DNA from 2 places in the Arcicella sp. BE140 genome. Region 1 is predicted to be linked to the other one. Evidence: riboswitches for the same ligand, from Rfam matches in the RefSeq annotation. Region 1 holds a riboswitch; the other holds the start of a gene.
The links. A riboswitch is a leader RNA that binds a small molecule or an ion and turns the genes downstream of it on or off. The one in region 1 is predicted to bind S-adenosylmethionine.

Region 1 (16,686 bases):
TTTTATGTAAACCTACTTATTTTGTTTTAAAAAAGGAAATAAAGTAGATTCCACATGTGACTCATTGATTAGTTTACTTAATTCTTTTACTTTATCAGGATATTGTTTAGCTAGATTTTTACTTTCCTTAGGGTCTTTTGCTAAATCATACAGCTCAATTGCACCTTTAGGATTTACTGACGCATTCAATTTTACAGCTTTCCAGTTTCCTTGTCTTACCGCCTGAACTCCGCCATTTTCATGAAATTCCCAATAGAGATAAGCATGCTTTTGCTGTGCTTTATTACCTTTTAAAGTAGGAGCGAACGACAGTCCATCAATATTTTTAGCTACTTTTACACCTGCCAATTCACTGAAAGTAGGGAGCAAATCCCAGAAAGCGCCAATATGATTATTTTGAGAATTAGGTTTAATAACGTTTGTCCAACGGGCAATAAATGGTTCTCTAATACCCCCCTCGTATAAATCACGCTTATAGCCTTTAAAACCACCGCCACTATTGAAAAAATCAGGGTCAGCTCCCCCTTCTTTGTGTGGGCCATTATCACTCGTAAAAATAACCAACGTATTTTTATCTAAGCCTTCTTGTTTTAGCTTATCTAAAATCTGACCAACATATAAATCAAGCCTACTAACCATTGCCGCAAAAGCTGCATGTGGATATTCCTGAGAAGTATAGCCTCCTTTTGTTGCCTTTACACCATAATCATTTCCTTTATAAGGCTTTTCAGCGGATTTGCTTTTATAATATTCAAAAATACTATCGTTAGGAACAAGTAGTTCAGCGTGTGGCAGAATATAAGGTAAGAATAAAAAGAAAGGCTTATCCTTTTCTCGATGATCAACAAAATCTAACGCCTTTTGTTGAATAATATCTGGCGCATATTCTTTATTCTCACGGAGGTTCTGATTAGCTTCTAATATTATCTTTTTACCGTTTTCCCATAAATGATTAGGGTAGTAGCGATGTGCTAAGGTCTGGCAATTATAACCAAAAAACTGGTCGAACCCTTGTTTATTAGGGTCGCCTACAGAGCCTACTGGCCCTAAGCCCCATTTACCAAAGGCAGCCGTTTGATAGCCCGCTTTTTGGAGAACTTCTGCCACTGTTAATACTGAATCTGCGATAGGCTCTTGTCCTTCTGGGTCAACGCCTTTATTACCTCTGATATAAGTATGCCCCGTATGCTTGCCTGTTAGCAAAGAAGAACGTGATGGTGCACAAACACTGGTACCTGCATAAAACTGCGTAAACCGTACCCCTTGTTTAGCAAGTTTATCAATATTTGGCGTCTTGATAAGCTTTTGACCATTTACCCCAATATCGCCATAGCCTAAATCATCTGCTAAAATAAAGATGATATTAGGACGACGGGCTTTGTTATTTTTGGTTACTTGAGCTGGCGAGCTTCTAATAAAGAAGAGTGCAAAAGCAAGGATCAGAATTATTTTTTGCATATTATAATGAGATATAATTGATTACGATTGAGATTATAAAATAAAAAAGCATAGGTAATAAATCAACTTATTACCTATGCTTGCTAAAGACATTTAATGATTAATTATACCCAGGATTTTGTAAGTATAATCCTGCTTTTGTACCGATTTCTGTAGCTGGAACAGGATAAATTAAAAAGTCTGGGATTACTGTATTGATGGTTGTGATAGCATCATTTTTTATCCATGAGTTCATTTTAGTAACAGCATTTCCTGAACGAACTAAATCATTCCAACGGATACCCTCTCCTAAAAACTCTTTTCTTCTTTCTTCTAGCAAGGTATCAAAACTAACATTACTGATACTTGGTAGACCTGCACGATTTCTTACCTGATTCACCAAAGCATCTATTTCTGTTTGAGTTCCTTTAGCACCTTTTAAAATTGCTTCAGCCTTAAGTAACAAGATATCAGCATAGCGTGACACGATAAAATTAATTGGCCAATCTCTACCACTTGTCCCCTTTTTAGCAATATCAATATATTTTTTAATAAAAGGCTGAGAATATGATAATTGAATATTAAAGGCATTTCTTACATCAGCAGCGTTGGTTAAGTAAGAGGCTTTTAACTCCTTTGAGACATTAAAATTACTTGAGCCATAACCATTTCCATATGAATTTGAAATTCCCTGACCCGTCCAGAAAGCCACGGGAACTAGATGGCTAGGAAATCCTGCTCCATTTGAAGAACTCATGAATTGTACATCAAAAATTACTTCTTTGTTATTCTCATTGTCATAAGCGAACACTGATGGATAAGTTGATAACAATTGATATTGATTACTAGCGATTACTTCGTTGAACAATGCCAATGCTTTATCGTATTCATTACTATTGATACCTGCACCTTCGATATTATACGTTGGTCCAGAGCGAGTTAAGTACACCAAGCCTAATAATCCTTTGGCAGCATTGGCAGTGGCTCTGCCAATATTAGCACCAGTATACGCAGTAGGGAGATTTTGAGAAGCAAATTCTAAATCGGCAATGATAAGTTTATAAATATCTGCCACAGCACTTCTTGGTACAGACTCTACTTCGGCAGCCGTCAATGGTTTTTCAACCAAAGGAACTTTACCGAAAACACGTACTAACTGGAAGTAATAGAATGCTCTTAAAAAACGGGTTTCAGCAGTAAACCTTGCTCTTAAAGTAGCATCAGTAATGATACTTCCCTTGGTTTCAAGTGCTTGCAAAACCGAATTGGCATTAAATATGCCATTGAAATTATCGCTCCAAGCAGTAGCGATAAAACCTGTTGTAGTAATATTAGGCGAAAAATCGTTGATACCTTGCCAGTCGCGGTTACCATCGTGCAATGCATTCAAGTTATCGCTACGCATTTCCCCTAACCAAAGTACTTGACTAGGGTAGGATGTCAGTTTGCTGTAAACGCCATTTACTGCTTGTGTAAAGTCGTTTGTATTGGTATAAAAGCTTTCTGCTGTTGTACTTGAAACAGGTTGCTGATTGAGTTGATCTTCACAAGAGGAAAAACCTAATACAACGATACTAAGTGCTATATAAATTATTTTTTTCATGACTATAAAATGTAATTTCGTAAATTAAAAAGTAAGGTTAATACCCACAGAAGCCGTTTTACTTAATGGCATTGCACCATAGTCTCCAGGAATCGGGTAGCTACCATTACCACTTACATTGGTATTTTGTGCTTCAGGATTTACACCACCTCTATAATTATCATGGTTGAACCAGTTTTGTAAAGACACATACACACGAGCAGAAGAAAATACACCTGTTTTTGCTAAATCTCGCAAGTTATATCCTAGCGTAACATTCTGGATACGGATAAAGTCAGTTGAATAAACCCAATCAGAAGTTACTTGTGGTACTGTATAGGTCGACGCTAATTTACCACGAGGAGCATCATAATTTTGGTTTTCAGGCGTCCAACGTTCACGCCAAATACCCGAAATGTTGGCTGTTGTACTACCGCTAAAGTCGATAGCACGTCCGAAGTATGAAAGGATAGAACCCCCAACTTGTCCGTATGCCTGAATACTTAAATCAAAGTTTTTGTATTTGAAATTGTTGGTAATACCCCACGTATATTTAGGATTAGGTTGACCATACACTACGCGGTCGTTTGCATTGATTACGCCATCGTTGTTGGCATCAAAATATTTAGTATCGCCAACAGTCTGGTTTTTAATTTTAGCAACTTTAGGGTCATCAATATCGGCTTGTGTCAAAATACCAACTGCCTTGGTAACGTAGTAAGTAAACATTGGCAAACCTGGCTGTAAAATATAAGGAGCATTGCTACCGCTATATGCCGAAGGAATATAAATTGGTGAACCGTCGGCATTCAAAGAAATTACTTCATTACGGTTAAATGAAATATTAGCATTGGTAGTCCATTGGAAATCAGGGGTTACAATATTTCTAGTAGTAATGCCTAATTCTAATCCTTGGTTTTTAACAGACCCAATATTTTGTAAACTTGTAGAGAAACCACTAGCACCCAGCACAGGTAAATTCAATAATAAATCAGTGCTTTTCTTGGTATAAGCATCAAAAGAAACATTGATTCTGTTGTTCCATAGGGCAGCATCAAAACCAATATCATAAGTATTTGATGTTTCCCATTTCAAGTTCGGATTAGCCAATCCTGCTGCTACCTGTCCGCTCGCTACTACAGGAGTATTTCCGCCAAAGTTATAAGATGTACCAGCCAATGTTGGGATAGCATTATAATTGCCAATGTTGTTATTACCTGACTTACCCCAGCTAAAGCGAAGTTTTAAATCACTAATTACTTTACTATCTTTCAAGAAAGATTCTTGCGAAATTCTCCAACCGATTGATGCTGATGGAAATGTTCCCCACTGATTATTTGCCCCAAACTTTGAAGAAGCATCACGGCGAATACTTCCTGTGATTAAATATCTACCTTGATAATCGTATTGGATTCTACCATAGTATGAAAAAAGTGTGTTATTATTTTCATTCGTAGTACCTGTTACAGTCACACCTGCCGAGTTAGGAATGGCATTACTGATAGTATTTACAATGTTATTGGCAAAACCACCTGCTGTGCTAATGTTGAAGGCTTCGCTGTGTACGCTATTGAATGATACCCCTGCTACGGCTGCTACATTATGTACTTTATCGAAAGTTTTGATAAAATTAAGAGTGTTTTCATTTACAAAATTTTGCTTTCTATAACCACCATAAGAGCCACTAGCATTTTTCCCTGGGTTGGTAATACGCTCGGCAGCTCCACCAACAGCCACATAGTCGGATACATATTTTTTAGTTTGTTGATTTACGTCGTCGTAGTTGATGGTAGTCTTGGCAAAAAGGCTAGGTAAAATGTAGTATTCAGCATAAATCGATGTCAAAAGGCGTGTATTTTTTGTTAAACCAATCGAATTATTCAAAATAGCATAAGGGCTTACCAAACGTGGACTACTCCATGTATAAGTAGCAAACTCACCTGCACCACTGTTTAAGCCAGCATTTGCTTCTACCACAGGCGAAATTGTCGCTATATTCATGATAGGACTGTCCTTTCCGTCGCCTTGTGGCGTATTGTTTTCAGAATAGGTTGGAGCAAGGTTAATCCCAAATTTGAGCTTTTTATTGGCTTTTGCCTCAATATTGGCACGGACACCATAACTTTTGTAGTCAGTACCAATTAAAGTTGATTGTTGATTCAGGTAATTTCCTGAAAAGAAATAACTTACGTTTTCTGTACCACCAGTAGCAGATAATTGATAGTTTTGAAAAGAAGCTTTTCTATAAATAGCATCTTGCCAATCTACATATTGCAAACCCGGATGTCCCGCTATTGACCAACGTTCGTCGGGCATATAGGATGTATTGTATTCTCCAGCCTTCAATCCTAAAATTGCCCTACGTTGGTCATTGGTTTGGTCGGCTGTTCTACCAGTTCCAGAGCGAACCCAGTTAATATTGGCTACTTCAGTAGCAACATTTACCCATTCGTCGGCACTTAGAATATCTAATTTTTTAGCAATACTACTAATACCACTGTTGGCATTTAAATTAATTTTCAACTTGCCCGACTTCCCTTTTTTTGTCGTAATCAATACTACACCATTCGCCGCACGTGACCCATAAATAGCACCCGCTGCTGCATCTTTTAATACTTGAATGCTTTCAATATCATTAGCGCTTAAGTTAGCTAATGGACTTGTGCCAATACTTCCATCAGAGCTTTGTCCAGCTACATCCAACGGAAACCCATCGATTACATAGAGAGGCTCAGAACCAGCATTGATAGACCCCGTTCCACGTACTACGATACTTAGTCCTGCACCTGGTAAGCCAGATTGTTGTTTTACTTGTACACCTGCCATTTGCCCAACAAGTGCCTGTTCGATTCTTGAAATAGGCTTTTCTTCTAAATGCTTGGCATCAAAAGATGCCACAGAACCCGTAATGTCACTAGCTTTTTGTGTACCATAACCAATCACAACTACCTCATCCAAAGATTTAGCCGCAGGTTGAAGGGTAATATTAATAATCGTTTGATTACTAATTTTAACTTCTTGAGAGATATAGCCCACAAAAGAATAAATTAGCGTAGCATCTTTTTGATTAACTGTAATCGAATATTTACCATCTTGATTAGATGAAACACCTTTTTGAGTGCCCTTGATGATAACATTTACCCCAGGTAGAGCTTCTCCTTTTTCATCTTTAATAATTCCATTAATTATTTGTTCGCTAGACTTAATAGACTTATTGGCAATACTTTGAAAAGAAGTAATTCCTAAGACGATAATGATGGAAAAAAGACTTTGAAGTTTTCGTAAATGTTGTTTCCATTGATTGTGTTTGTCCATAACTTTTTTGTTTAATTTGATAACTTTGGCAAATACTTTCCCTTCCATCATTTTGCTGATGTTGCTAGTAATTGTCAAAAAATCTGGGTTTTAGCACGGTTAGGTGCTAATGTTTCATTCGAATTGTTTTAAGTAAGGAAATATTAACTATTAAGTGTAATTATGACACATTTATAATTACTCTATAAGACTTATGGGACAAATGTATAATCTGAGTTTTTTTTTGGCAAATACTTTTAAAAAAACTTTAATAATTCATTTCTAATTGTGCAATTCAAATATTTTATTGAATAAATAGAGTGGATTTTTAATGTAATTATGCATTAGTCTACTAAAATATAGGAGTTTCATTTTAAGCATTAAAGGTTTTTACACTTTTTCAGAAAGTAATGAGTTGTTAAAATTTGACAATTAATCACCCTTTTTAGGTATTTTAATGATAAAATTAACAATGAGTTTTATAGGGCTATAAGTATTTTCAGTGTTTTTGAAATGATAAAAAATACTTTTTTGCATTTTTTTAAATAAAGATTTGTTTTTGTCAAATTAAATTAATTAACTTTGTCCATAGAATAAATAGATTTATAAAGAACGAAGGGAGAGAGTAGGCTCGATGATCTTCTGGCAACCTGTTAGCCACCAACAAGGTGCCCCATCCTAATTCTAACGATAAATCGTATATACAATCAGTTTTTTTTATCATGAGTTAACATTCATTGATGTGGATGTGAGTTTATCTCATTGCCATCATCAATCCAAAATGTTTAGTATTTGATGACTACTTTTCATCAAAAATAATTGTTTGAATATATAATATACTAAATCTATATATTTAATAGGATAATAAATAAACTAAAACAAATGAAAACTACGAAGCAATTTCTATCACTCACCTATTTAACGATAGGTTCACTGGCATTCAATGTTGCCGAAGCACAAACCAAATTTATTAAAGAAGGCCAATGGCGTGGTGAATTTAAAGTGAACGAGGTACAAGTACCCTTTAATTTTGAAGTTAAAGGAAAAGATGCCGAACATGCAACGTTCACGTTGTTAAATGGCTCACGTAGAGACGATTTTCATGTAAAGCAAATTGCGAATGATTCAGTATTTATCAAAATGAATACTTATGATGCTGCCTTAGTAGCAAAAATAAATGATGATGGTACCTTGTCAGGAGTTTATAAAAGTCTTGTTCCAAATTTTAAAGGAAATTTCCTTCCATTTACGGCAGAATCTGGCAAAACGTATCGTTTTGTAGAACCTGCTAAAGAGATTCAGGCAAACCATAATTTGTCGGGAAAATGGGCTATTAAAATTATCAGCAAAGAGCCCGTAGCTGACCAAGTGGCGGTTTTTGAACAAAAAGGGAATAAACTAAAAGGTGTATTTTTGAAAGTAACTGGCGATACACGTGAATTAGAAGGTATCGTACAAGGAGATGAATTTGCACTGACAGGTTTTTCAGGACCAAGCCCTTGGTTAATTCGTGGAAAAATTAATCCTGATAAAAGTATTACTGGAGAAGTGGGCTTGGGTATTTACAACAACGTAAAATTTGAAGGGGTAAAAGATAAAAATGCAGAATTGCCTGATGCATATACGTTAACGCATTTAAAAGAAGGATATGAAAAACTAGATTTCACCTTGCCTGACTTGAATGGGAAACAAGTATCACTGAGTGATGAAAAATATAAAGGGAAAGTGGTTATTGTAGAAATTATTGGTACTTGGTGTCCAAACTGTACAGACCAAACTCAATTTCTTTCACCTTGGTTCAAGGCTAATAAAAACCGTGGCGTAGAGGCCATCGCAGTGGGTTTTGAACAGAAAGATGATTTAGCTTATGCAAAATATACATTAGGAAAACTAAGAGATAAGTACGACATCCAATATGATATTTTGTTTGGGGGGATTGCTGATAAAAAAGTTGCTTCAGAAAAATTTGAAGCTTTAAATAAAATGATAGCTTTTCCTACTACCATTATCATCGGGAGAGATGGCAAAGTAAAACAAATCCATACAGGATATACTGGCGAAGTAACAGGAAAATACTTTAAACAGTATGTGAAAAAATGGAACAAAGAATTAGATAAACTTATTGCTGAACCTGTTCCTGCCTCAGAAGTAGCTTTAAATAAATAATACAAATAATAAACTCGGTACTTAATCAAATAATATAATCTCAAATTCAATTATTCACATGAAAAAAATCGTTCTAATTCTGACAAGTGTTTTGACTTTCGCAATCAGTGCAAAAGCAACAAATGATAATAAAGGTAGTGATGTAACATACACCGTTGATAATCAGGCTAGTAAATTAGTATGGACTGGCAAGAAAGTAACTGGGGCACATACAGGAAACATTTCATTGAGTGCAGGTAATTTGGTTGTTTCAAATAATAAACTAAAAAGTGGCTCTTTTGATATAGACTTAACGTCGTTGACGGTAACGGACTTAACTGATAAAGATTATAATGCCAAATTAGTGGGACATCTAAAAGCTGATGATTTTTTTAGCGTTGAAAAATTCCCTAAAGCTAAATTTGTGACAACGGCTGTCACAGCGAAAGGAGGTGAAAACTATGAAATATCAGGCAAACTTACCATCAAAGGGATTACGAATGATGTGAAGTTTCCAGCTACTGTAAAAGTAGAGAAAAACAAAACGACAGCTCAAGCGAAAATTTTGGTAGACCGTACTAAGTATGACATTAAGTTTCGTTCAAAAAACTTCTTTGAAAACTTGGGTGACAAAGCTATTGAAAATGACTTCGAGTTAGACGTTAATTTGGTGGCTCAAGCAGGCAATGTAGCAGCTAAAGCTACTGGAAAATAAGTATTTGCACGTTAGATATGGGCAGATTGATAACGTGTTGAAATGCTTTTAGAAAAATTTAGAGGTGTAGACATATTTAATGTAATAAGAAAACACCTCTAAATTCTCCTGATTTTATATTTCTTCTATAAATTACCATCATGAAAAAATGCTTCTGCATACTCTCGGTAGCTTGTATTGTATTGATGAGTTTTCAGTATCAGATGCAAGAAAATGAACCTACTAATAAAATAGCGCTCGGAGAAAAACTTTTTTTTGACCCGATATTATCTTCTAAAAAAACATTAAGCTGTGCCTCATGTCACAAACCAGCACTTGCATTTGCAGATACAACGCAATTCAGTGTAGGTGTTGACGGCATTTTGACTGACAGAAATACACCTTCTGCGATGAACTTGGCTGGTAGAATACATTTGTTTTGGGATGGTCGTTCCAATTCCTTAGAAGAGCAAGCTATTCAACCGATTATATCAACAACAGAAATGAATCTTCCGATTGTGCAGGCCTTAGCGAGATTGAATGAAGATAAAGTATATAGTAGAGCGTTCAAGAAAATATATAAATCACAAGCCACCGAAAAGCTCTTGGGAGATGCTTTGGCGGCGTATCAAAAAACCTTAGAGACTGCCAATACTCCTTATGACCGTTATATTAATGGGGATGATAATGCCATGAGTCCAGAGGCTATCAGAGGACGCCTGCTGTTTATTGGTAAAGCTAATTGTGCCAATTGTCATGCAGGAGAAGACTTTACTGCGGATAGATTTAAAAATATAGGGTTATTCGATGGGCGAAAGCTCAATGATGTAGGGCGTTATAAAATCACGAAAGATTCTAGTCATCTAGGGCATTTTAAAGTCCCAGGCCTACGAAATGTAGCCATAACACCGCCGTATATGCACAATGGGGTATTCAAGACTTTAAAAGAAGTAATAGAATATTACAACCAGCCTGATGCTTTTGTGAAGAATGGACTTAATAGGGACTTATCCCTTAGTACCCCCTTGGGACTAAGTAAAACAGAAATAACGGAGTTAGAGGCTTTTCTAAAAGCACTGACCGATGACCGATTCTTAAAGAAATAGACGGCATTACAGCTAATTATCTTAAACCAAACGTATACCCTTTTATTGCTCCATTTTTTATATCCTTTAACAATTTAAACCTAATACTATGGTGAGGCTCGTTAAGTTTCATTTGGTCTATTATGACCGATGCTTATCAATTTATTTTAGTTAATCATCTTCAACAAAGCTTCGTCCATCAAAATCTTGATGGACGATTAACACAAAAAATCATGAAAAATAATTTTATAAAAGGAGTGTGCAATGTTTCATTGTTAACACTCTCATTGACAAGCACATCCTTTGCTGTTGAAAAACCTACTTTAAAAGAAGGCAAATGGCGAGGAGAGTTTCAGGTAAATGAAACTAGAGTCCCTTTTAATTTTGAAATAAAAGGAAAGACCATAGAATCATCAACACTGACTTTATTGAACGGAAGTCGACGAGATGACTTCAAAGTAAAGGCAATATCTGGCGATAGTATTTTTGTAAAAATGAATACCTACGATGCCGCTTTGATTGGTAAAATTGACGAGCAAGGTACTTTCAGAGGCGTTTATAAAAGCCTTGTTCCTAATTTCAGAGGGAACTCTTTACCCTTCGTGGCTGAGTTTGGTAAAACTTATCGTTTTGTAGAACCCGGAAAAGATTTAAAACCCGTAACGAATGTTACAGGGAAATGGAATGTGAAAATCATTAGTAAAGACCCTAATGCTGCCAATTCTATTGCTCAATTAGAACAAAAAGGCAATAAACTAACAGGCGTTTTGATGACGGTAGTGGGTGATACCCGTGAACTTGAAGGAACTATTCAGGGAAATGAATTCCATCTTTCAGGGTTTACAGGGCCAAGTCCAGTAGCTATCAAAGGCAAAATTAATGATGATTTAACAACCATAAGTGATGGTGAAATTAGTTTTGGAATTTATATTACCCAAAAATTTGAAGCAACAAAAGATAAAAATGCTTCATTACCAGACCCTTATAAGCTCACATTCTTGAAAGAGGGCTATAAAAAACTAGACTTCACGTTCCCTGATTTAACTGGCAAACAAGTATCACTGAGTGATGATAAGTATAAGGGCAAGGTAGTAATCGTAGAAATAATAGGAACATGGTGTCCTAATTGTACTGATCAAACTCGCTTTCTAGCTCCTTGGTTCAAAGCCAATAAACAACGGGGTGTAGAAGCAATAGCCATAGGATTTGAGCAAAAAGATGATTTAGAATATGCCAAATATACCTTAGGCAAACTTAGAGATTTCTTTGGAATTGAATATGATATCCTTTTCGGAGGTATTGCTGATAAAAAAGTAGCTACCGAAAAACTCGCAGCGTTGAATAGAATGGCGGCTTTTCCTACAACTATCATTATTGATAGAAAAGGAGATGTTCGCGAGATTTATACAGGTTATACGGGTGAAGTAACAGGTAAATACTTTAAAGATTATACCAAAAAATTCAATAAAGTATTAGATGGATTAATAGCCGAGCCTAATCCTTATGAAAAGGCAAATGTTACTACTGCCAGTTTGAAATGAGCTTCATCAATTAACTAACATACCCCCAAGACAGTTCGTAATACCTTGCCATGAGTATTACGGCTGTTTTAACCTTTCCATCTTAATCCCTCCCCTAATGAAACAAAAAATACTTATTTTATTTAGCCTAATCTTAGTATATGGCTCAGTTGTAGCACAACAACGTAATAATATCACAGGTAAAATAATTGATGCAAAAGATAATAGTCCCTTAGCAGGAGCTTCTATTCTGATAAAAGGTACGCAATCGGGTACTACATCCAATTTTGATGGAAATTTTAACCTTTCAGCAAAAACGGGAGATATTATCGTCGTCTCTTTTGTAGGATTTACCACACAACATATTAAAGTGGGCAATCAAAATCAATTGATAATCAAGCTTAATGCTGACCAGCAAGGTCTTAGTGAAGTAGTTGTAATTGGTTCTCGTTCAAACCAAGCTCGGACCAATATCGAAACACCTGTTCCAGTGGATGTAATTACTAGCAAAGAAATTGTTGCTACAGGTAGAACAGATTTATCACAAATACTAAGTTTTATTGCGCCTTCTGTCAACTCGAATAGACAAACGGGTGGCGATGGTTCAGCTCATATCAATCCACTAGCTTTAAGGGGGGTAGCGCCAGACCAAACCTTAATTTTAGTAAATGGAAAGCGTCGTCATACTAGTGCATTAGTGAACGTATTAGGTACGCCCGCTCAAGGAGCCTCATCCTCAGATTTAGATGCCATTCCAGTTTCTGCTATTGAAAGAATAGAAGTATTGCGTGATGGAGCGGCTGCACAATATGGTTCAGATGCGATTGCGGGAGTAATAAATATTGTACTAAAATCGAGTGTAGACCAAGGTCAAGTGACGATTACTACTGGTGAATACAATACTAGTTATCGTAATAAAAAAGATGGCTTTACTTTATTGACAGGCGTAAATTATGGTTTCCGCTTGGGTGAAAAAGGCTTCATCAACATATCTGGGCAAATTAATAACCGAGATGCCACCGACCGTTCAGGTTTTTATGAATATAATAACCGCTTAACAGGAGCTAAATTGTACTGGTTCCCTTATGCTGTTGGGACAAGTTCTGAAGTAGTTGATGCTAAAGAAAAATCTGTTGATAGGTATAGTTCTGCGAAAAGTGGGAACGGCAAACAAGAAAATGCCAGCTTATTTGTCAACGCATCTTTGCCATTAGGAAATGATGTAGAGCTGTATGCTTTTGGAGGAGTTTCTTCAAAATACAGTATTAGTGCAAACAATGCCTATCGTTTTCCAAATGGAACTACTACTATTAACAGTGTTTCAAGCCGTTATTTCCCAACGATTTATCCAACAGGCTTTTTAGGGGAAAATGCTGCTCGTTTAGTAGATGGCTCTTTTACGGCGGGAATCAAAGGCAAAGCCAATGGTTGGAATATTGACTTTAGTAATACTTCTGGGCACAACAGAATAGATTATACCGTTCAGAATACAATTAATGCCTCTATCGGTACATCAAGCCCTACTAAGTTCAATAGTGGTGCATTGGTTTTCAATCAGAATACTACCAATATTGGTCTTACTCAACGTTTTGAAAATTCAGCCATTAAAGCATTTAACGTGGCTTTTGGAGCAGAATACCGTTTAGAAAACTATCAAATTATTGCAGGAGAAGAAAAGTCTTACAAAAACTATGGAGATACTACTTACATCAGTACTGTAGGGGGTAAAACCAAAGGGGTAAGACCAGCAGGAGCACAGGTATTTCCTGGGTATCAACCTGCAGATGCACAAAATCAGTATCGCCATAGCATAGGGTTGTATGGAGATGTAGAAGCTGAAATCTCAGATAGATTTTTGTTGACGGGAGCTTTACGCTATGAGAAATACAGCGATTTTGGCGACCAATTGACTTGGAAAACATCTACCTCAATAAAATTGATTGATGATAAAAATAGTATCCTAGAAAGTCTTTCATTGAGAGGGGCCGTAAGTACAGGTTTTAGGGCTCCATCATTACAGCAAAAATATTATTCAGCGACTACCTCTATTCCGCAGGCCGATGGCAGTTTGATTCTATCACTGGTATCAAACAATGATAATAATGTTTCAAGGTCTTTTGGAATTCCTAACCTAAAGGCGGAAACTTCTAATAACTTTAGCCTTGGTCTTACTAGCCGAATTGCTAGCCATTTTACTGCTACGGTAGATGCTTACCAAATTAATATCAAAGACCGTATTACGCTTACGGGTACTTTTGATTTTAGTTCAATCACTAATAGCGATGCTACGATTAAAGGTGCGGCACAGTTAGTTAAAAACTTGCTGGCTAATTATCCTGATGTAAATGCGGCTCAATTTTTTGCAAATGCTATTGATACCCGTACACGAGGTATCGATGTGGTATTAGCGTATCGCAACAAAGTAGGAGCAGGAGCGCTTAATTTATCATTAGCGGGTAATTTCACTCATACCGAAGTAACAAATGTACATGTGCCAAGTGGCTTAACGTCGTCGGGAACTGAGGATGTTAGGCAGTATCTATCAGAACGTATTTTCTTTGACCGCCAACAAAGAGGACGTTATGAAAGAGGTACGCCACAAAGTAAAATAGTTTTATTGGCTGGCTATACGATAGGACGTTTGACGCCTAATGTGGTAGTAACTCGCTTTGGTGAATATACCTTTTATACAACTCAAAGCAATTTGAATAATACAACAGGTGGAAGAGACCAAGTTTTTAGTCCGAAGACCACCACAGATGTTTCATTGAATTATCAATTAAATAAGTCTGTAGGAATCACCTTAGGGTCAAATAACATTTTTGATGTATATCCAGACCAACTGAGCATTGCGAATAACCAAACGGGAACAGTACCTTGGGGTACTTCGGGCGGACAGCAATTCGGTTTTAATGGAGCATTTTATTATGGCAGATTAACCTTTAACTTCTAACTTTTTTTGAGAAAGCCCTTGCTAAAAACAAGGGCTTTCTCAATTTGAGCATCTATCATTGTGCTCCTAGCGAAACTATCAATTAAAAGAGCAGTCAGAAAACTAATTTCTGACTGCTCTTTTAATTGATAAAACTAATGAGGACTGAGGTTTTTCTCATGAAAAATCAACTATACCCATTCCAAAAAGAACTAAAGGTATCAGCAAACTCAACCTTCAATTTTAATAATTCAGCTTTTAAGGCTTGTTTTTTAGCCTTACATTCAGGCTCATCTGCCAAATTGTGCATTTCCCAAGGGTCTTCTTTAAGGTTAAATAATTGCGTATGTCTATTACCATCCACGTTATATTCCAACAATTTAAAACCGTCTTTTTTCACTCCTCTTTGAAAATGTTTGAAGGCAAAATACAAAGCACGTCTTAAAGGAGTTTTTGGGTCTTTAAAAGCTTTTGCTAAACTTATACCTTGTACAGAAGACGGAATCTTAACATCAGATTTTTCAGCCAAAGTAGCATAAATATCAGAGAGATAACAATAACCATCAACCTTTTGATTTTTAGGAATGCCTGGTCCTGAGAAAATTAAGGGTACTCGGTTACTGTGTTCATAAATACTTTGTTTACCAAATAAACCATGTTGCCCTATAGCTAACCCATTATCGCCTGCAAACACAATGAGTGTATTTTCCGCTAAACCATTTTCGTAAACGGCTTTCACAATACGTCCAATCTGGGCGTCTAAGTGAGAGATAGTTGCATAATATTCTTTTATCTGACGTATAGTGTCTTCTTCTGTTCTTGGAAATGGCGCTAATAATTCATCCCTTACTTTTAGTTCTCCGTTATCAAAAGGATGTTGTGGTAAAAAGTTAGGTGGTAGGCTTACTTTTTTATCCGCATACCATTGATTATACTCGGCTGGAGCCCGTCTTGGATCATGGGGCGTAGTAAAAGCCGTATAAATCAAAAAAGGTTCTTTTTTATACTTCTCTATAAAATGAATCGTTTCGTCTGCGAACAATTCTGAGCTATGCTTGCCTTTAGACTCATTTACTTTATTTGGAGCATAATTATTGTCTTTTGGCCCCCCGTAGCTGTTATCTGCCTTGTAGTCTTGTACAGGAAGATTATACTGGTCTCCCATGCCGCCGAAAAATACTTTTGCACCATCAGAAAAAGCACGATTATAAATAGTAGTACCATTGTGTTGTTTACCAATTCCAACGGTATTATAATTATTTTTTCTCAACAACTCTGGAAAAGTCACATAGTTGTTGAAAATATCAAAACTGAATTCTTGATTATCTCTTGCCTGACGGTCAATGCTAAACAGGGTTCTGCCTGTCAATAACATGGCTCTGCTGGGCTGACATATTGCTCCTGATAAACCGCCAAAAACGTGAGCTTGTGTAAAAGCTGTTCCGTTCTTGACCAATGCATCTAAATTGGGCGTAATAATATCTTTATTCCCCAAAGCCCCAATGGTATCGTGGCGTTGGTCGTCTGATAATAAAACGATAATATTTAATTTTCGCTCTTCCGCCAATCCTTTTAAAAAAGGATGCAAAGCCAGAGAAGCTCCCAATAAGGAGCTATTTTTGATAAAATTTCTACGGTTCATACTCATTTGATTTTATTCCAATCTTGTACCCCTACTTTTTTAGACCAGATTTCATGTTCAGCCACTAGTTTTTGAAGTATAATTGGGTTGTCTTTTGCCTTGTTTTTTGTTTCAGTTCTATCATTGACAAGGTTGTATAACTCCCAAGGTTGGTTATTTTCGGCCACAGCTTTCCAATTTCCTTTTCTGATAGCTTTACTGCCTTCATGTTCCCAGAATAGCGTTTTTTGTGGTGTTGTTTTACCTTCAAAAATAGCTTTAAGACTTGTACCTTCTAAAGGAGTTAAGCTTTTCTCTTGAAAAGTAGTTGGGTATTTAACGCCCGCTAAATCTAGGCAAGTAGGAAAAATATCAA
Region 2 (16,686 bases), on a different contig from region 1:
TTCCGTTGACGCCAATAATCGGACTACCCCCAACGGCTTCATAATTTGTTTGGTCTATGAAGTCGTCTTTAATTCCTCTTTCAGACAAAATTCCGTATAGAGATTCTCCCATTTTCAAGAGAATATTACCTGTAAAACCATCTGTTACAATAACATCGGCTTTTGCCTTGAAAAAGTCTTTGCCTTCAATGTTACCAATGAAGTTTATTTTTCTTTCTTCTTGGAGTAACTTATAGGCTTGCTGAACGATAACCGAACCTTTTTCGGGTTCTTCACCAATGTTCATCAAAGCTACTCTGGGCGATTCAATCCCCATCGTTGCTTTAGCATAAATAGAACCTAAAAGACCAAACTGAGCTAACATCTCAGGTTTAACATCAGCATTGGCACCAATATCAAGAATTACGGCCAAATTGCCGTCTATCTGTGGTGCAAAACCAGCAATAGGAGGGCGTTGAATGCCTTCTATCGTTTTGATAGAAAACAACGAACCTACCATCATTGCACCTGTGTTGCCCGCAGAAGCAAAGACATCAATTGCTCCTGTCTTTAAAAGTTTAAACCCAACTCCGATACTGGAATTGGGTTTAGACTGTAATGCTCTTACAGGATGTTCACCCATTTCTATTGTTTCATTTGCTTCCACAATTTCAATGTTAGAACCCGTAAAATTTTGGTTATCAATTATCTGCTGAATTGCTGCCGTCTGACCAATCAAAACGATGGTTACACCAGCAGGTAATTCTTGAGCTGCCAATACTATTCCTTCAACGATAGCTTTTGGGGCGAAATCTCCACCCATTGCATCAATCCCTATCTTCATTCAATTATTATTTGGTTATTCACTAACGGAATGACAAAAATAACATTTTATGAAGTGTGAAACAGCGTTTTTGTTTGAAAATAGTTTTGAAAACTGATAGTTTTTTGTCAATTCTTCGTTTGAATGTTGATATTCAGCACATTAAGAGATAGACAATTCCCAAAATCAATTAATTATGCTTGAACAGCATAACCTTCTACAATCATTTTACCTTTGTAAAATAAGTTTCCTTCAAATACGTGAGCACGGTGACGTAAGTGAATTTCTCCAGTTGTTGGATCTGTAGTGATTGTTTTTGGAGTTCCAAAATCGTGTGAACGTCTTTTATCTCTACGAGTTGTCGAGTGTCTGCGTTTAGGATGTGCCATTTGCTTATTTCTTTAATTTTGTTATTCTTTATTTATCTAAAAACGTAATTTGCCAGTATGGTGGCCAAATTATTAATTATTATTCAATTTCTTTAAAATAGCCCAGCGTGGGTCTATTTCGGGTTCATCATCGTTTGTTTTTTCTTCATCGTCGTCATCATCATCTGAATCTCCGGTTGAAGTAGAATAAACAATTTCTCCCTCGTCATCATCTTCCCACACTAAATCTTCAAAGTCTTCGTCTAAATCATCATCATCCAAACTTGATAAAAATGTTTGCTCTTCAACTTGAAAACGGGGATGAAGCTTTTTCATTGGAATCTGTAAACCAATGAATTCATAAATATCTTGAGCTACGTTGATATACTGTGTATTTCTATCAATCAACATTAACTCATCTGTAATCTCTTCGGTATGATCAGAAAACTTTAAAATCATTTTCTGGGTAATATCCACAGGGAAGTCGAAAGTATCCAAACTACGGTCACAAGTGAGTTCTACAGAACCTACAATATGATACAATAATTGAATCATTACTTCCGATTTATCTAAAGTAACGGTTGCTTTGAAATTCCCTTTTTCGATTAAATCTTGCTCTAATGCCACAAAAAAGTCATCACCTCCCTCAAATTCATGCACATAATGCTTGTTTTCAAGGCGGAAGATGTCAATCTTAAATGTATTTAATATGCTCTTATTCACTTGGTTTCATCGAAAAGACTGCAAAATTAGGGACTATTTTTTACAATGACAAGTATTGAACAAAATATTACCAGTACTTATTGCCAAATATCTTTTGGATAACGACCTTTGTTCCATGAAACAGATTATAAAAAACAATCCTTTATACTTTGGCTTATATATCGTTGTATGGCTTATAGGGCTTGTATGGGTGCTTAGTACCAATAAATTTGACCAAATGGTATTGATTAACCGATATAATGCATTGTGGGCTGACTCCTTTTTTGTAATGGCTACACAATTGGGTGAAGGATGGTTTTTTGTGGCTATAATCCTATGTTATTTATTTATTAGTTATGATAAAGCTCTGATACTTACGGCTTCTTTGGGTTTAAGCTCTCTAGTTTCATTTTTATTAAAACTTAGTTTTGATAATCTCCGTCCCATGGCTTTTTTTGCAGATAAGCATATAAAATGGTATTTTGTTGATGGCGTAAAAATTAATATTCACCTCAGTTTTCCTTCTGGGCATACCACTACTGCTTTTGCCGTTTTTACGTTGCTTACTATCTTTCTTATCAACAAAAAGTGGTCTGTGCTCTTTTTATTATTAGCTTGTTTGGCAGGTTATTCAAGATGTTATCTTTTCCAACATTTCCCTGAAGATGTTTTGGCGGGCTCTGTCGTAGGGACGGTTAGTAGTATGGTAGTCTATATATTGATAAATAAAATGCTTGAGAATAATCCCAAAGATTGGCATAGAAAAAGGCTGATTCCTCCTAAGAAATCCTAGTTGTGAGTTAGTGAGTGATAAATTGTGAGTACAACAGTGGACATTAGACGCTAGATGTAAGACTAATAATAATGTACTCACTAACTCACAACTCATCATTCACAACTCTATTGTTCTATCAAATTCTTCCTTTCCAATTTCTTAAAGAAATCATACATCGGGTTAACATCTAGTTTCACAAACTTCTGCCATAGTTTAATAGCCTTAGTAATTAATTGACTTTCTATCAGAAAACCATCGTGACCGTATAGAGAATCTAAGGCTTGGAAAGTAGCACCAGGGATATGTTTTGCCAAAAAGGCTTGTTCATTAATCGGGAACAGCGCATCTGATTTGATGCCCATTACCAATGTTTTAGCCTTAATCTGTGATAATGCCTGAATAGCTCCGCCTCTGCCACGACCCACATCCTGCGAATCCATCACCTGTGAAAGTACATAATATGAAAAAGCATTAAAACGCTGGGCTAACTTTTCTCCTTGATAGCGTTGGTAGCTCATAGCACGATGCACTTTGCCCAAAGATTCATCTTTACGGGCTTGTGTTACACCATAGGTTTCATAATTTCTATACGAAATCAAGGCGGTAGCTCTGGCAGCTTTCATGCCCTCGATACCTGCTTGTGGGTGACTTTCTTTCCAAGTTGGGTCTACTTCAATTGACATTCTTTGCGATTCATTAAACGCAATCCCCCAAGGTGAATGTTGTGCATTAGTAGCAATCAGAATCAGGTTTTCAATCAAATTTGGCTGAGAAATAGCCCATTCTACACTTTGTTGACCACCCAAAGAACCGCCAATACACGTTTTGATTCGAGTGATTCCGAGATGCTCGCGGAGTAAATCAAAAGAATTTACAATATCGCGTATAGTAATAAAAGGAAAAGTATGAAAATAGGGTTCGCCAGTAGCTGGATTGATAGAAAGAGGGCCAGTACTGCCATAATGTGACCCTAATACATTCACGCAAATGATAAAATGTTTGTCAGGGTCGAATAGCTTACCTCTGCCTACTAACCCTTGCCACCAATCTTCTACATCATGACTACCCGTAAAAGCATGACAAACCCAAATTACATTAGAGCAATCAGCGTTTATCTTACCTAATGATTGATAAGCTAATGTTACTTCTGGTAAAACACCTCCTGCCTCTAGTTCAAAGGCTTGATTATATTTAAAAAGATTATTCAATGTATAAAAGACTTGAGCACCAATACTCATTTGAGTGAAACCTTTATTTACGCAATCAAAAGCGAATGATAAGATAATTGCTTTTGTAAATCCTCGAAACTTTCTTCATATTCCCAGTACATCAATCGTCCATGCGAACCCGTCACCAAAATATATTTTTCAGAAATAGACTGTATGCGGTTGATAGCTACCACCTTTACCATCTTCTGAGCCACAGTTACTTCTTCAATAATTTCCTTATTGTTGGCGTCGAAGCCATGAACAATGAGGTAATTGCCCGTTGTGATTTTAATTAATTTTGACATAATAGCTGACAAATTTGGTCACGATAAAATCATGACGATAAACGAAAATAAATCGTAAACCTGACGAATACTTTACAGCATGAAAAAATGACTGGGAGAGTACTTCGTAATTGGTTTATATTTCCTAAAAACTAGCCAAATGACTATACAATTTTTAGGTAGGAATTAGCACCTTGCCTTTACGAGCGGTAGGTTGCCAGAAGTTCATAGAGCCTATTCTCTCCCTTCTTCTTTATAAATCAATTACCTGTGGAGGTCGAAACCTCAGAGGAAAATTGACTTGATGATGCAAAGTAAATCGTGAAAGCTTGAAAAAGCAAATTTTTTAGGCATTCTCCCCAAAGAATCTTCTTTCCGTGGAAAAAAATAGGTTATATATTTTTCTCTTAGCGGGCGACTTAAGTCGCCCGCTAAGAGAAAAAAGGTTGTAATTATCTTATCAAAGGTCAAAAATAAGAACTTACCATTACTGAATACCTTTCAACAAACCGTCCATTAGTACATCGATATCGTTCATATCATTATAAAGATGTGGTGCAAGCCTGATAGATTGCCCTCGGAACGAAACAAAAACTTTGCGTTCTTGTAAGGCAGCTTGAATTTTTTGGTAATCTATATGCTCAGGAATCCTGACACCTACTAAATGGCTACTTCTGTAAGGTTTTTCTTCTACCCAGTAGCCATGTGCTTGTAAAATGTCCAAAGGTTCTTTCAACAATTCATCACAATAGTTATTGATAGCATTTACTCCCCAAACATTGATTTGTTCTATCGCCGCAGTGAGCATGGGGTTTAAAATAAAGTTACTTCTTTCACCCATGTTGTATCTATCCGCTTTGGCTCTATACTGAGTTTGGTAATTAATCAAATTTTTAAAATCCTCAGAACCCACCCGATTTATCCAGTTACGTTCCAAGGGATTGCCCTCATCGAAAAAAGCTCCGAAATAGGCTACACCTGCTGAATAAGGGCCTAAAAGCCATTTATATCCGGGATTGATGATGGCATCGGGCTGTACTTTTTGTACATCAAAAGGCATCGCTCCGATAGACTGTGTGCCATCCAATACCAACAATGCACCTACCGAACGGCAGTGTTGACCAATGATTTCGGTATTAAAAGAAGTGCCATCAGCCCAATGTGTAGGTGATACTACTACTAAACAAGTGTTGCTAGTGATGGCTTCCAACAATTTTTCATTCCATATTTTACCCCTATTTTCTAAGGATGCTGGAGGATGAACTACCCTCATTTTTAAACCTAAATTGATACAAACCTCTTCCCAAGCATATACGTCTGAAGGGAATTCTTCGCTGACCATTACAATTTCTTGTCCTGCTCGTATATTTGGCTTTCTATACAAGTTTTTAGCTACAATTGCCATGCCGTAGGACGACGAGGGTAGTAACACAATACGCTCAGGGTCGGGACAGTTAATCAGTTTGGCATACGCATTTTTAACAGGTTCAGTTGTTTCAAAAAAGCTTTGTGAAGTAATGTTTTGAGGTTGCGTTTTTCGCAAAATTCCTTGAATACCAGCTTCTTCTACCGATTTAAGATTGGGTGCCATGGTGGCACAATTGATATAATGAATACCTTCTTCAAGGCTAAAAAGATGTTTTTGACAGGATAAACTCATTTTGTTGATGTTATATTGAAAGGTTTTCAAAAATACATATTCTTGACGATTTTAAGCTATAAATGATTTGTACAACACAAAAAGGTGTAATTTTGAGTATGCGTATAGATGAATCAACCATAGAACGAATCCGACAAAGTGCTGATATTGCCGATGTAATAGGTGATTATGTTTCTTTGAAGAAGAAAGGAGCAAACCTTTGGGCTTGTTGTCCATTTCATGGCGAAAAATCACCGTCGTTTTCAGTATCGCCTGCTAAGGGTATTTATAAGTGTTTTGGTTGTGGAAAAGCTGGAGATGCTATCCGTTTTATCATGGATATTGAAGGACTGGGCTATGGCGAAGCTTTGCGGCATTTAGCCAAAAAGTATGGCATTGAAATCCAAGAAACACAGCTTTCAGACGAACAACAATTAGCACAGAATGAACGTGAAAGTTTACTGATTGCGCTGAATTATGCTAAGAACTATTATCAAGATAACCTTTTTCAGCACGAAGAAGGGAAAAATATAGCCTATCCATATTTTAAAGAAAGAGGATTCTCAGATAAAACGATTCGTACGTTTGAATTGGGTTATAGCCTAGATAATTGGGATGCTTTTACAAAAGAAGCTGTCAGGAATGGATATAATGTAGACATTTTAGTAAAGGCTGGCTTGACGATTTTGAAGGGCAATGAGAACGAGACTGTTCAGCAAAATCAGAAAACCTTTGACCGTTTTAGAAATAGAGTAACTTTCCCTATCCACAACGTATCAGGAAAAGTAATTGCTTTTGGTGCAAGAATCTTGAAAAATGATAAAACGCAGGCAAAATATTTAAACTCGCCCGAAACAGAGGTTTATCATAAATCGAATGTACTTTACGGAATTTACCAAGCCAAAAATGCTATTCGTACCAAAGACGTTTGTTATTTGGTAGAAGGTTATACCGATGTTATTTCTTTGCATCAAGCAGGTATTGAAAACGTAGTGGCATCGTCTGGAACATCTTTGACGATAGAACAAATTCGTTTGATTGCTCGTTTTTCACAGAATATTACAGTTTTGTATGACGGTGACCCCGCTGGAATTAAGGCTTCGTTGCGAGGAATGGACATGATTTTGGAAGAAGGACTTAACGTAAAGTTGGTTGTTTTTCCAGAAGGCGAAGACCCTGATAGTTACGTTCAGAAAATCGGTTCGGATGCTTTTGTAGAGTATATACAAAAAACCGCTAGCGATTTTATTACTTTTAAAGCAGAATTATCACTCAAAGAAGCTGGAAGTGACCCTTTCAAAAGAGCCGAGTTGATAAAAGACATGGTGGCTAGTATTTCTAAAATTCCTGACTCTATTAAAAGATCAGTATTTTTTCAGAAAACAGCTAATTTGATGCAGATTGATGAAGGGATTTTAATTGCCGAAAGCAATAAGATTTCTTTAGAAAGAAGCAAACAACGGGAAAAGGATAACCAAAGAGATGCCAATCGTCAGCGATTACAAAACGATTTACCGTCAGGAGTAACCCTTAGTAAACCTGAACCCAATGTAAATTTTGATGATTTACCAAGCTTTTCAGAAGAAGATGAGTTTTCGGGTTTTCCAACAGATTTTATACCGAATAATCGTACAACAAATGTACAAAATATACAGCCTAATATTCCTGTTAGTCCCCCAAAGGTGCTTACAGGCATTGCTTTACAAGAAAAAGAATGTGTACGCTTGTTGATTAGTCATGGCATTAAGGAAGTTGACCCAGGGGTAGCACCAGGCGTTACATTGATGCAGTATATTTTATCAGAGATTGATGGAATGAATTTTGGTACGCCTATCTATCACGATATTCTGACAATGTGCCGAGAAAGATTTATGCAGGGAGTCGTATTGGATACTAAATTTTTTATTAGTCACAGCAATCCAACTATTCAACAAGAAGCCATCAACCTTGTTACTGAACGTTATTCAGCTTCTGAGGCTTGGTTGAAATATGAAATTATTGTTCCTACCGAAGACGATAAGTTAGCAGATTTGGCTTATCAGAATATTTTACGATTAAAGAAGGCTTTCAACGACCAACAGATGAAAGACTTGATGCAACAGCTTGCCAAAACTTCTGATGCCGATGAGCAGACTCATTTATTGGGTTTATTTATGAAAGCCAAAGAAATTGAAAAGCAAATATCCAAAGAATTAGGAACCGTAGTTGGAAGATAGAAACAAAACAAAGACAATGACAAAGACATTATATTTGGTTCGCCATGCCAAAGCCTCAGAGTCAGTTAGCCCTGATTTAATCCGTCCACTGACCTCAAGTGGCATGATTGATGCCGCCAGAATGGGCAGAAATTTATCAACCAAAATCAATCCCATTGATTTAATCATTACTTCTAATGCCGAGCGTACACAAATGACGGCTAAAGTACTTTCTGAACAATTGGGTATTGCTGACGAAAAGATACATGTATTAAGTGATTTGTATGAAAGCTCGCCTAAACACTACTTGGATGCAGTAAATGCCATTCCTGAAAATATAAATGCTGTAATATTGGTTGGTCATAACCCAAGTATCAGTTATTTCGCAGAATACCTCACGCATGCTGATATTGGCTCGATGCCTACATGTGCAGTTGTAGGGATGAAAATAGAAAATTTAGCTTGGGCAGAAGTAGGGAAAAAATCAGGAGATTTGATATTCTATGATTCGCCTGAGAGTATTTTGGGGTATAATATATAATGGTTGAAGAAGCTGTAAATATATATATCATTTTTCTATTAGCTGGCGACTTAAGTTGCTAGCTAATAGAAAGAATTAGAACAATCGTTTTTATACTTGAAAACTATTATTCATTTACTCAATCCTTAGTGCAACGATAAACTATCTCTTAATGCTACATCTTTTGGACTATGCTTTGTCCAATAATCGCTTAGAAGTGTTTTCTTTAAAATAGCTTTAGTTGTCCAAGTTTTTCCTTGATTAACATTATGTTCCGTCCACCCCATAATTTTATATGGAAAAGCTTCTTGAAAAACTACTTCCACTGAACGAGATTTTTCTGGGTAAGTAATAGAAAATACCTTTAGCTTTTTCTCCGTAAAATCTGTTCCTGTATAATCTTTTAATGCAGCTTTAGCCGACAATACTGTTGGTAATTGATGAGTTAATTGTGAATAACTAAAACTTGGAATCATCTCAATATCACCATTAGGTAAAGTTTCAGGCGAAAGGCGGATGTTATTCCAAATTTCATCTTCTAGCCAAGTTCTTTTTAATTCAAAATCTTCTTGTACTTCTTTTTCAGTATAGCTTTTCCCTTCTATTTGATAAGCTCTATTCTTGTTATTCAATTGCAAATAAGCCATTCCGTTCCAGTCTTGCAAAGAAGTAGCTACTTTCAATGCGTGTGGAAATGCCTTTGTATCAATGGCTGAAAAAACAGAAGTCATTAATGAATAATCAGCAATACCTGTCAGAAATTTTTCTGTAAGATTTACCTTTAGTACACTAGTAGCCTCTGATTTATTATCCGCATCTAGTTTTACTTGTTTATCCGTTCTAAAATTTTCTGTTACAAAAATCATGATGCTTTCCCCAACAGAACTTTGTCCATTATTATCTTTTTGCAAAGCATAACTATTGATTTCCGCTTTGTTTTTATACCAATAATCGGCAAAAACTTTATCAGAAGCCGTAGGCATTGAAAGCAAATTAACGTCGGGCTTTTTAGGCGCTTGTTGATAAATAGTAGCACCGTTGGCAAAAGCATATACAACTGCCAAGGTAACACAGATGGCTAAAAAGTTATTTCTGATGAAGTGATTCATAAAATAGAAATTTCAAAGATTGATATGAGCTTCAATTTACACATTTTAGATAAATTCCGTATCTTGGAAAAAGAATAATTACTTCTTCCCATTTCATTCAACATTCTTCAATTATTAATTAAAATGAAAAAATATTTACATTACTTTATCGCCTCCTCGGTTTTAATATTAACTGCCTTTCAGGCTCATTCCCAAATAGAAAAAGCACCACCGAGAGCAGAAGGCGAAGGTCAATACAATCGGATGATTATCCGTGGTGTAAACCTTATCAATGGTACAGGTTCTCCGATGCAAGGCCCTTGTGATATAGTAGTCGAGAAAAATAAAATCGTTGAAATCAAAGTAGTTGGGTATCCGGGTGTTCCGATAGACCCTAAGAGTCGCCCAAAACTGAATGATGGGGATAAAGAATTAGACTGTACTGGTATGTATATGTTGCCAGGTTTTGTAGATATGCACGGACATATAGGTGGAAAGTCGCAAGGAACACCTGCTGAATATGTTTATAAACTATGGTTGGGACATGGCATTACTACCATCCGTGACCCTTCGGCTGGGAATGGTTTAGACTGGGTGTTAGATCAAAAGGCAAAATCTTTAAAAAATGAAATTACTGCACCTAGAATTTTGGCATATACAGCTTTTGGAATGGGAGCCAAGGAAACCATTTCAACCGCAGAACAAGCCAAAGCTTGGGTAGAAGAAAATGCCAAAAAAGGAGCTGATGGTATAAAGTTTTTCGGAGCAAGACCAGAAGTAATAGAAGTGGCCATTAAAAGAAATAAAGAATTAGGCTTACGTTCGGCATATCATCATGCACAAGTGGATGTGGCTCGTTGGAATGTTTTGAATTCTGCCAGAGCGGGACTAACTTCTATGGAACACTGGTATGGTTTGCCTGAGGCACTTTTTGAAAGCCAGACTATCCAAGATTATCCAGCAGATTATAATTATAGTAATGAACAAAATCGTTTTGAAGAGGCAGGTAAACTATGGAAACAAGCAGCCAAGCCGGGGTCAAAACGATGGAATGAAGTAATGGATGAATTGCTAAAACTAGATTTTACCATCGACCCTACTTTTAATATTTACGAAGCCAATCGTGAATTGATGTTAGCACGCAGAGCCGAATGGCATGAAGAATATACGATGCCTCAATTATGGCGTTTTTATCAGCCTTCGCGTATTTCTCATGGTTCATACTGGCAAGAATGGGGCACAGAGCAAGAAGTGCAGTGGAAAGAAAATTATAAACTTTGGATGGCATTTATCAATGAATATAAAAACAGAGGAGGGAGAGTAACGGCTGGGTCTGATTCAGGCTTTATTTTCCAGCTATATGGCTTTGCTTATATCCGAGAACTAGAATTATTAAGAGAAGCAGGTTTTCATCCTTTGGAAGTAATTCGTGCAGCAAGTTTAAAAGGTGCTGAGGCATTGGGAATGGCTGATAAAATAGGAAGTATTGAAGTAGGTAAATTGGCAGATATGGTGATTTTAGAAGAAAATCCGCTAAAAAACCTAAAGAACCTTTACGGAACAGGAGCTATTAAGTTGACAGATAAAAATGAAGTAATTCGAGTGGGAGGTGTAAAATATACTATTAAAGATGGCGTAATTTATGATGCTAAAAAACTGTTGGAAGATGTACGTAAGATTGTAGCAGATGCTAAAAAGAAAGAAAACTTCGAGATTTTTCAACCGGGATTAGAGAAGAAATCAGGGGCGAAAGTACAGGGAAGTAAGGAATAGAGATAGCACTTTAAAGTTCTCACCTTTACTATTAGCCGGTGACTTAAGTCGCCGGCTAATAGTAAAGGTGAGAATTATATTATCAAAAATAACCCATCTTTACATGCAGCTCAATCGCCCGCCATCTACAGGCAAGTTAACGCCATTGATATAAGCTGCCGCTGGACTGCATAAAAATGCTACGGCTGCACCAAATTCTTCTGCCTCACCAAATCTGCCTGCTGGAATATCTGCTTGAAAAACCTTTTCCATCGCTTCTTTTTCTAATCCTGCTGAATTGGCTCGTGAGTTTACTACAAAATCTAAACGTGCCGTTTTAGTATAACCTGGCAATACATTATTCACGGTAATACCAAATTGTCCCAATTCATTTGCCAAGGTTTTTGACCATGAAGCTACCGCTCCACGAGTAGTATTGGATACACCTAAACCATTGATGGGTTGTTTTACCGAAGTAGAAATGACATTGATAATTCTACCAAAACCTGCTGATTTCATGCTTGGAACACAGGCTTGCACCAAAATATGATTACAAATTAAATGATTGGAAAAAGCTTGTGTAAATTCCTCAATCTTGGCATCTATGATAGCGCCACCTGCTGGGCCTCCTGTATTGTTCACCAATATATGAACTACTGGATTGGCTTCAAGGTGTTTTTCGATACCCGCTTTTACTTCATCAGGTTTAGAAAAATCAGCTACGAAATAAGAATGTTGCTGTCCTTTTGAACTATCTAGGCTTTGAAGAGTTTCCTTGAGTGTAGTCTCGTTACGGGCTACTAAAGTTACATTAGCACCTAACAGTGCAAGTTCGATGGCCGAAGCACGACCAAGTCCTTGGGTACTGCCACAAACAATGGCATTTTTATGGGTTAAATCTAAATTCATGATTGGAGAAAATAAAATATATTAAGCTATTTTTACTTTAATTGATGTATACTTCTATGTGTTATAACCTTATAAACATTTAACTCATAAACCTTAAAGTAATATTTACGAACAAAGATATGCCAGATTTATCATTTAGAAGTACAGAAAAAGAACTGATTGACGACTTAGATTTAGATAATGATGCCCTCCGTCAGAATTTGGAAGAATTGGCTATCATCAATAAATATTTAGGGGGTAATCAAGTAACGATTAGTGGACTTGAGACTGTCTTCAACAATTTGACTACTCAACAACCTACCTATAAAATAGCAGATTTGGGGTGTGGTGGAGGCGATATGCTGATGGTAATAGCAAAATGGGCAAAAAAGAAACAGGTAAAAGCTGAATTGATAGGGATTGATGCCAATGATTTTATGATTGAATTTGCTAAAAAAAGGACAACTCAATTCCCCGAAATTCAGTACTTATATCAGAATATTTTTTCAGAAGAGTTCCAGCAACATTCCTTTGATATTGTTACGATGACGCTGTTTTGTCATCATTTTGATAACGAGAGTTTGATAAAACTATTTAAGCAACTCAAACAACAAAGTCGCCTAGCCATTGTGATTAACGATATTCATCGCCATTGGTTTGCTTATCATTCTATCGCATGGATTACCAAACTATTCTTAAAATCATACTTGGTAAAAAACGACGCTAAATTGTCAGTTTGGCGAGCCTTCCGAAAATCAGATTTAGCAACCATCATTCAGCAAGCAGGCTATACACGATATTCAATCAAGTGGAAATGGGCTTTTCGTTGGGAAGTGGTCTTGTTTTGTGACTAAGGAGGAATCTCAAGTTTTAATTCTACTTCAAAATGTTAAGTTTTCTTAAAAAATAAAAATCAAAAAAAACTTTTCCCATATTTACATCTCACCATTGATAGTCACATAAATAAATATGAAAAAACACCTAATTGTTTTAATGCTTACTACGCTATTTTTTTATAAAGTAGATGCTCAAAAGCATTTCTCAGTCTATATACAATTTCCCCTACATTTAGATACCGAAAAAATATCAATTTCTTATAATGGTGGGAAAGGTATAGCTTCAATAACTAAACCGTCTTTTAAATACGGAAGAACTAACATAACAGGGGCTTTTTATTCAAAATACGCGACCATAACGATAACGTATTTAAAAGAAAATAGTAGTTTTTATAAAGAGTTCTGGGTAAATAGTAAGCCTTCGTCAATCACTTTTTTAAGCAATAACGATTCTACTGAAAACCCGTTGCTTACCACAAAACTAACCAACGCATTTGATATTAAACAGATGGGTGAAAGCAAAATGGATTTGTTTGTGGCAAATGAACAAAATGACTTTACAACATTTTTAAAACGTAATGGGGATAAAATGGGTACTTCTGATTCATTGATTAGATTAGCTGCAACAAAAGGCGAAATATTGAATAATAAACGGATGGAGTTTATTAAAAAGAATGGCAATTTATATTACTCCTTATGGCAATTTGCTACACTAATGAAAGCAGGGTTTGAATTGGATAGTTTGAAAAGTATATTCAACACCACCTTTTCTGAAAGCTTTAAAAATAGTTTTGAAGGCAAAGAAATTATGAAAACGCTAAAGGTGATGTCTCTTTCAAAAGGAGCTAAAGCACCTGATTTTAAAACAAAAGATATTTATGGAAAAACAATTGAATTAGCATCACTAAAAGGTAAATACGTTTTAGTGGTGTTTTGGGCTTCTTGGTGTGGACCTTGCATTAAAGAAATACCAACATTAAAAGAGCTAAAAGACAAATATTCAAGCGATAAACTAGAAATTATTTCGGTTTCAAAAGATAGTGACTATTCTTTGTTTACTAATGCTGTTAAAAAGTATAAAATGGATTGGGCTCAAATTTTTAATGATAAAAAACTGAATGCCACCTACAATGGTGATAATATGATACCTAAAGTGTTTTTAATTAATGACAGAGGTGTAATAGTATATACACGAGACGAAGAAAGTGATTTTGAATTAAAGTATTTGAAGAAGATTCTCTCTAGAAGAATATGACTTGTTGTAGGAGAATACTTCGGATTGTATCTGGCATACTTAGAATGTAACTTTTAGTGGTAAGTTGAGTCCACAACGTAACAAACCATAAAATGTCTTGTGTTTTTGAAATATTATGTTGCAGAACACAGTTTAATATAGCGTAATATCCTGCTCCAAACAGGTGAACAAGCAACAATAAGGGGACTAAATTCGACAAATTTACTTAATCATATTCGTTTTTTAGTATAGAGTTTGTAGTTTTGGACTTTAACCGAAAAAGATAAAGATATGACAAATACAACACCAACCTCAGCAATTGATAACGGATTCAAAATAAGATAGGATGGGCAATACCATCAAATTGATGCTAATATTTTTATTAACAGTCTATTACACATAACAACCTTAATACAAGAAATAAACAAAATATCCCAATCAGATAAAAAGATTGAGATAAAAATAAAAGCACTTGAAAAAGGCAGTTTTCTTGTTTCTTTGGAAATTATTGAAACTATTGTAGAAGCATTAAAGCACCTTTTTACCCCTGAAATGTTTACACTTGGAGCAATAATTACAACATTAAAAGAATTTTTAGAACTCAAAAAGCTACTTAAAGAAAACAAAGAGCATAAAGCAGAATCAGATGGTGAAAAAGTTACAATTACTACTAATAATGGAAACGTAATAATTGTTCAAAATCTAACTTATGAAGTTTATAAAAATAGCCCTCTTGCAAATGAAGCTGTAGCTCAAAACTTTGAAACCTTACAAAATGACCCATCGATAGATGCGTTTGAGATAACAGATAGTAATGAGAACACGTTGGTTAAAGTTGAAAAATATGACTTTCCCCAAATGAGTATTTTACATGAAGAAATTGACTCTGAAACAAAAATTACCCATGAAGTTGCATTATTAAGTATTATAAAAATATCATTTGAAGCTAACTTAAAATGGGAATTTTACCATCGGGGGAATAAAATATCTGCTAAAATAAAAGATACAACGTTTATGGAATTGATAGATAATGGACAATCATTTTCAAAAGGCGATAGATTAGAGGTAGAGTTAAAAGTTACTCAAAAATATGACCCGTCTGTAAACACCTATGTAACAAAAGAATATATTATTGAAAGTATCATTCGACATATTCCTCGCTCAGAACAACAGAAAATAGACTTTACGGGAAAGTAGAAACTTTATAAATTATTGACTAATAGAATAATATTCCCCATCCTAAGGCGGACAGAATGGTACTTTTTGTTCGCCCCTAACTAGTCGAAAGCTTTTCCTACAACCTAAAATGGTAAAGAGCGTTTCGCTCGCTTTATGATTCTGGAATCACAAAATAATATATCTTCGATGACATAAGACATCCCTCTAGAATCTCAAATTATGTCAATACTCTCCTTATTTATTGTAGGTCTTAGGAGAGCCTAAGACCAGTTAGCTTTCACTCTTTTCTAAACCTTAAGCCCGATTATTAGTTGTTACAATTTACCTACGAATATACAATTACAGGATGTTGTTTTCGGGGTTAGTTAAAAACAATTTCAATTCTCAATCGAAGTTTTCAATGAAAATACTCCTTTGGTTTCGTAATGATTTACGTGTTCACGATCACGAGGCTTTGTTCAAGGCCTCGCAACAAACTTCTCAAGTATTTCCGCTTTATGTACTTGACCCTAGTATTTTTCAAGAACTGGCAATGGGCTTTCCGAAAACGGGTAATTTGCGTACTCAATTTCTTTTTGAATCTATCGAAAACCTTCGTAAAAACCTCCAAAGTATAGGCTCAAACTTAATTATCCGAGTGGGGCATCCCGAAGAAATTATTCCAACATTGGCAAAAGAATTATTGATTGATAAAGTATTCGTTTCGGAAGAAGTGACTTCAGAGGAAACCGATACCGATACTTTGGTAGAAATAGCTTTGAAAAAAGAAGGTATCAAAATGAAATTTTTCTGGCAGTCCACGTTCTATCATTTAGATGATTTGCCGATGGAAATTGAAAATTTGCCCAATATTTTCACACAATTTAGAAATCAAGTAGAAAAATCAACTAAAGTTAGAAGTACATTTCCGATTCCCAAACAGCTTACTTTTCCTGAAAACGTAGAGGTTGGTGTATTGCCAAAGCTTAATTTCCCAAGAACAAGTCAACATTCATACAAAGGAGGGGAAGATGAGGCTCTTAAAAGATTAGAGGAATATTTTTGGCAAAAAGACTTACTGAAAACTTATAAAGAAACTCGAAATGGAATGTTGGGTTTAGATTATTCTTCTAAATTTTCGCTTTGGTTAGCTAATGGATGTATTTCGCCGAGATATATTTATGAGCAAGTAAAAAAGTATGAGATGGAGCGAACTCAAAATGATTCTACGTATTGG

Region 2: linked by a shared signal. The riboswitch ahead of J2Y60_RS00785 (hypothetical protein) and the one ahead of J2Y60_RS10335 (TlpA disulfide reductase family protein) in region 1 are both predicted to bind S-adenosylmethionine.

The regions. Positions count from the first base shown of each region.
Region 1 covers NZ_JAVDUE010000005.1:201,732-218,417, forward strand. Annotated here, with positions in the region: gene J2Y60_RS10320 (arylsulfatase) at 13-1,458, opposite strand; gene J2Y60_RS10325 (RagB/SusD family nutrient uptake outer membrane protein) at 1,559-3,040, opposite strand; gene J2Y60_RS10330 (TonB-dependent receptor) at 3,065-6,334, opposite strand; SAM riboswitch class I at 6,914-7,010, shown strand; gene J2Y60_RS10335 (TlpA disulfide reductase family protein) at 7,196-8,479, shown strand; gene J2Y60_RS10340 (YceI family protein) at 8,538-9,173, shown strand; gene J2Y60_RS10345 (cytochrome c peroxidase) at 9,314-10,258, shown strand; gene J2Y60_RS10350 (TlpA disulfide reductase family protein) at 10,471-11,778, shown strand; gene J2Y60_RS10355 (TonB-dependent receptor) at 11,876-14,710, shown strand; gene J2Y60_RS10360 (sulfatase-like hydrolase/transferase) at 14,877-16,331, opposite strand; gene J2Y60_RS10365 (arylsulfatase) at 16,334-16,686, opposite strand, start outside.
Region 2 covers NZ_JAVDUE010000001.1:184,462-201,147, forward strand. Annotated here, with positions in the region: gene plsX (phosphate acyltransferase PlsX) at 1-823, opposite strand, end outside; gene rpmF (50S ribosomal protein L32) at 997-1,191, opposite strand; gene J2Y60_RS00770 (DUF177 domain-containing protein) at 1,264-1,893, opposite strand; gene J2Y60_RS00775 (phosphatase PAP2 family protein) at 2,009-2,665, shown strand; gene metX (homoserine O-acetyltransferase) at 2,773-3,885, opposite strand; gene J2Y60_RS00785 (hypothetical protein) at 3,903-4,160, opposite strand; SAM riboswitch class I at 4,273-4,401, opposite strand; gene J2Y60_RS00790 (aminotransferase class V-fold PLP-dependent enzyme) at 4,627-5,799, opposite strand; gene dnaG (DNA primase) at 5,862-7,994, shown strand; gene J2Y60_RS00800 (histidine phosphatase family protein) at 8,011-8,514, shown strand; gene J2Y60_RS00805 (hypothetical protein) at 8,640-9,602, opposite strand; gene J2Y60_RS00810 (amidohydrolase family protein) at 9,726-11,354, shown strand; gene J2Y60_RS00815 (SDR family oxidoreductase) at 11,454-12,242, opposite strand; gene J2Y60_RS00820 (methyltransferase domain-containing protein) at 12,362-13,075, shown strand; gene J2Y60_RS00825 (TlpA disulfide reductase family protein) at 13,191-14,312, shown strand; gene J2Y60_RS00830 (hypothetical protein) at 14,790-15,488, shown strand; gene J2Y60_RS00835 (DASH family cryptochrome) at 15,871-16,686, shown strand, end outside.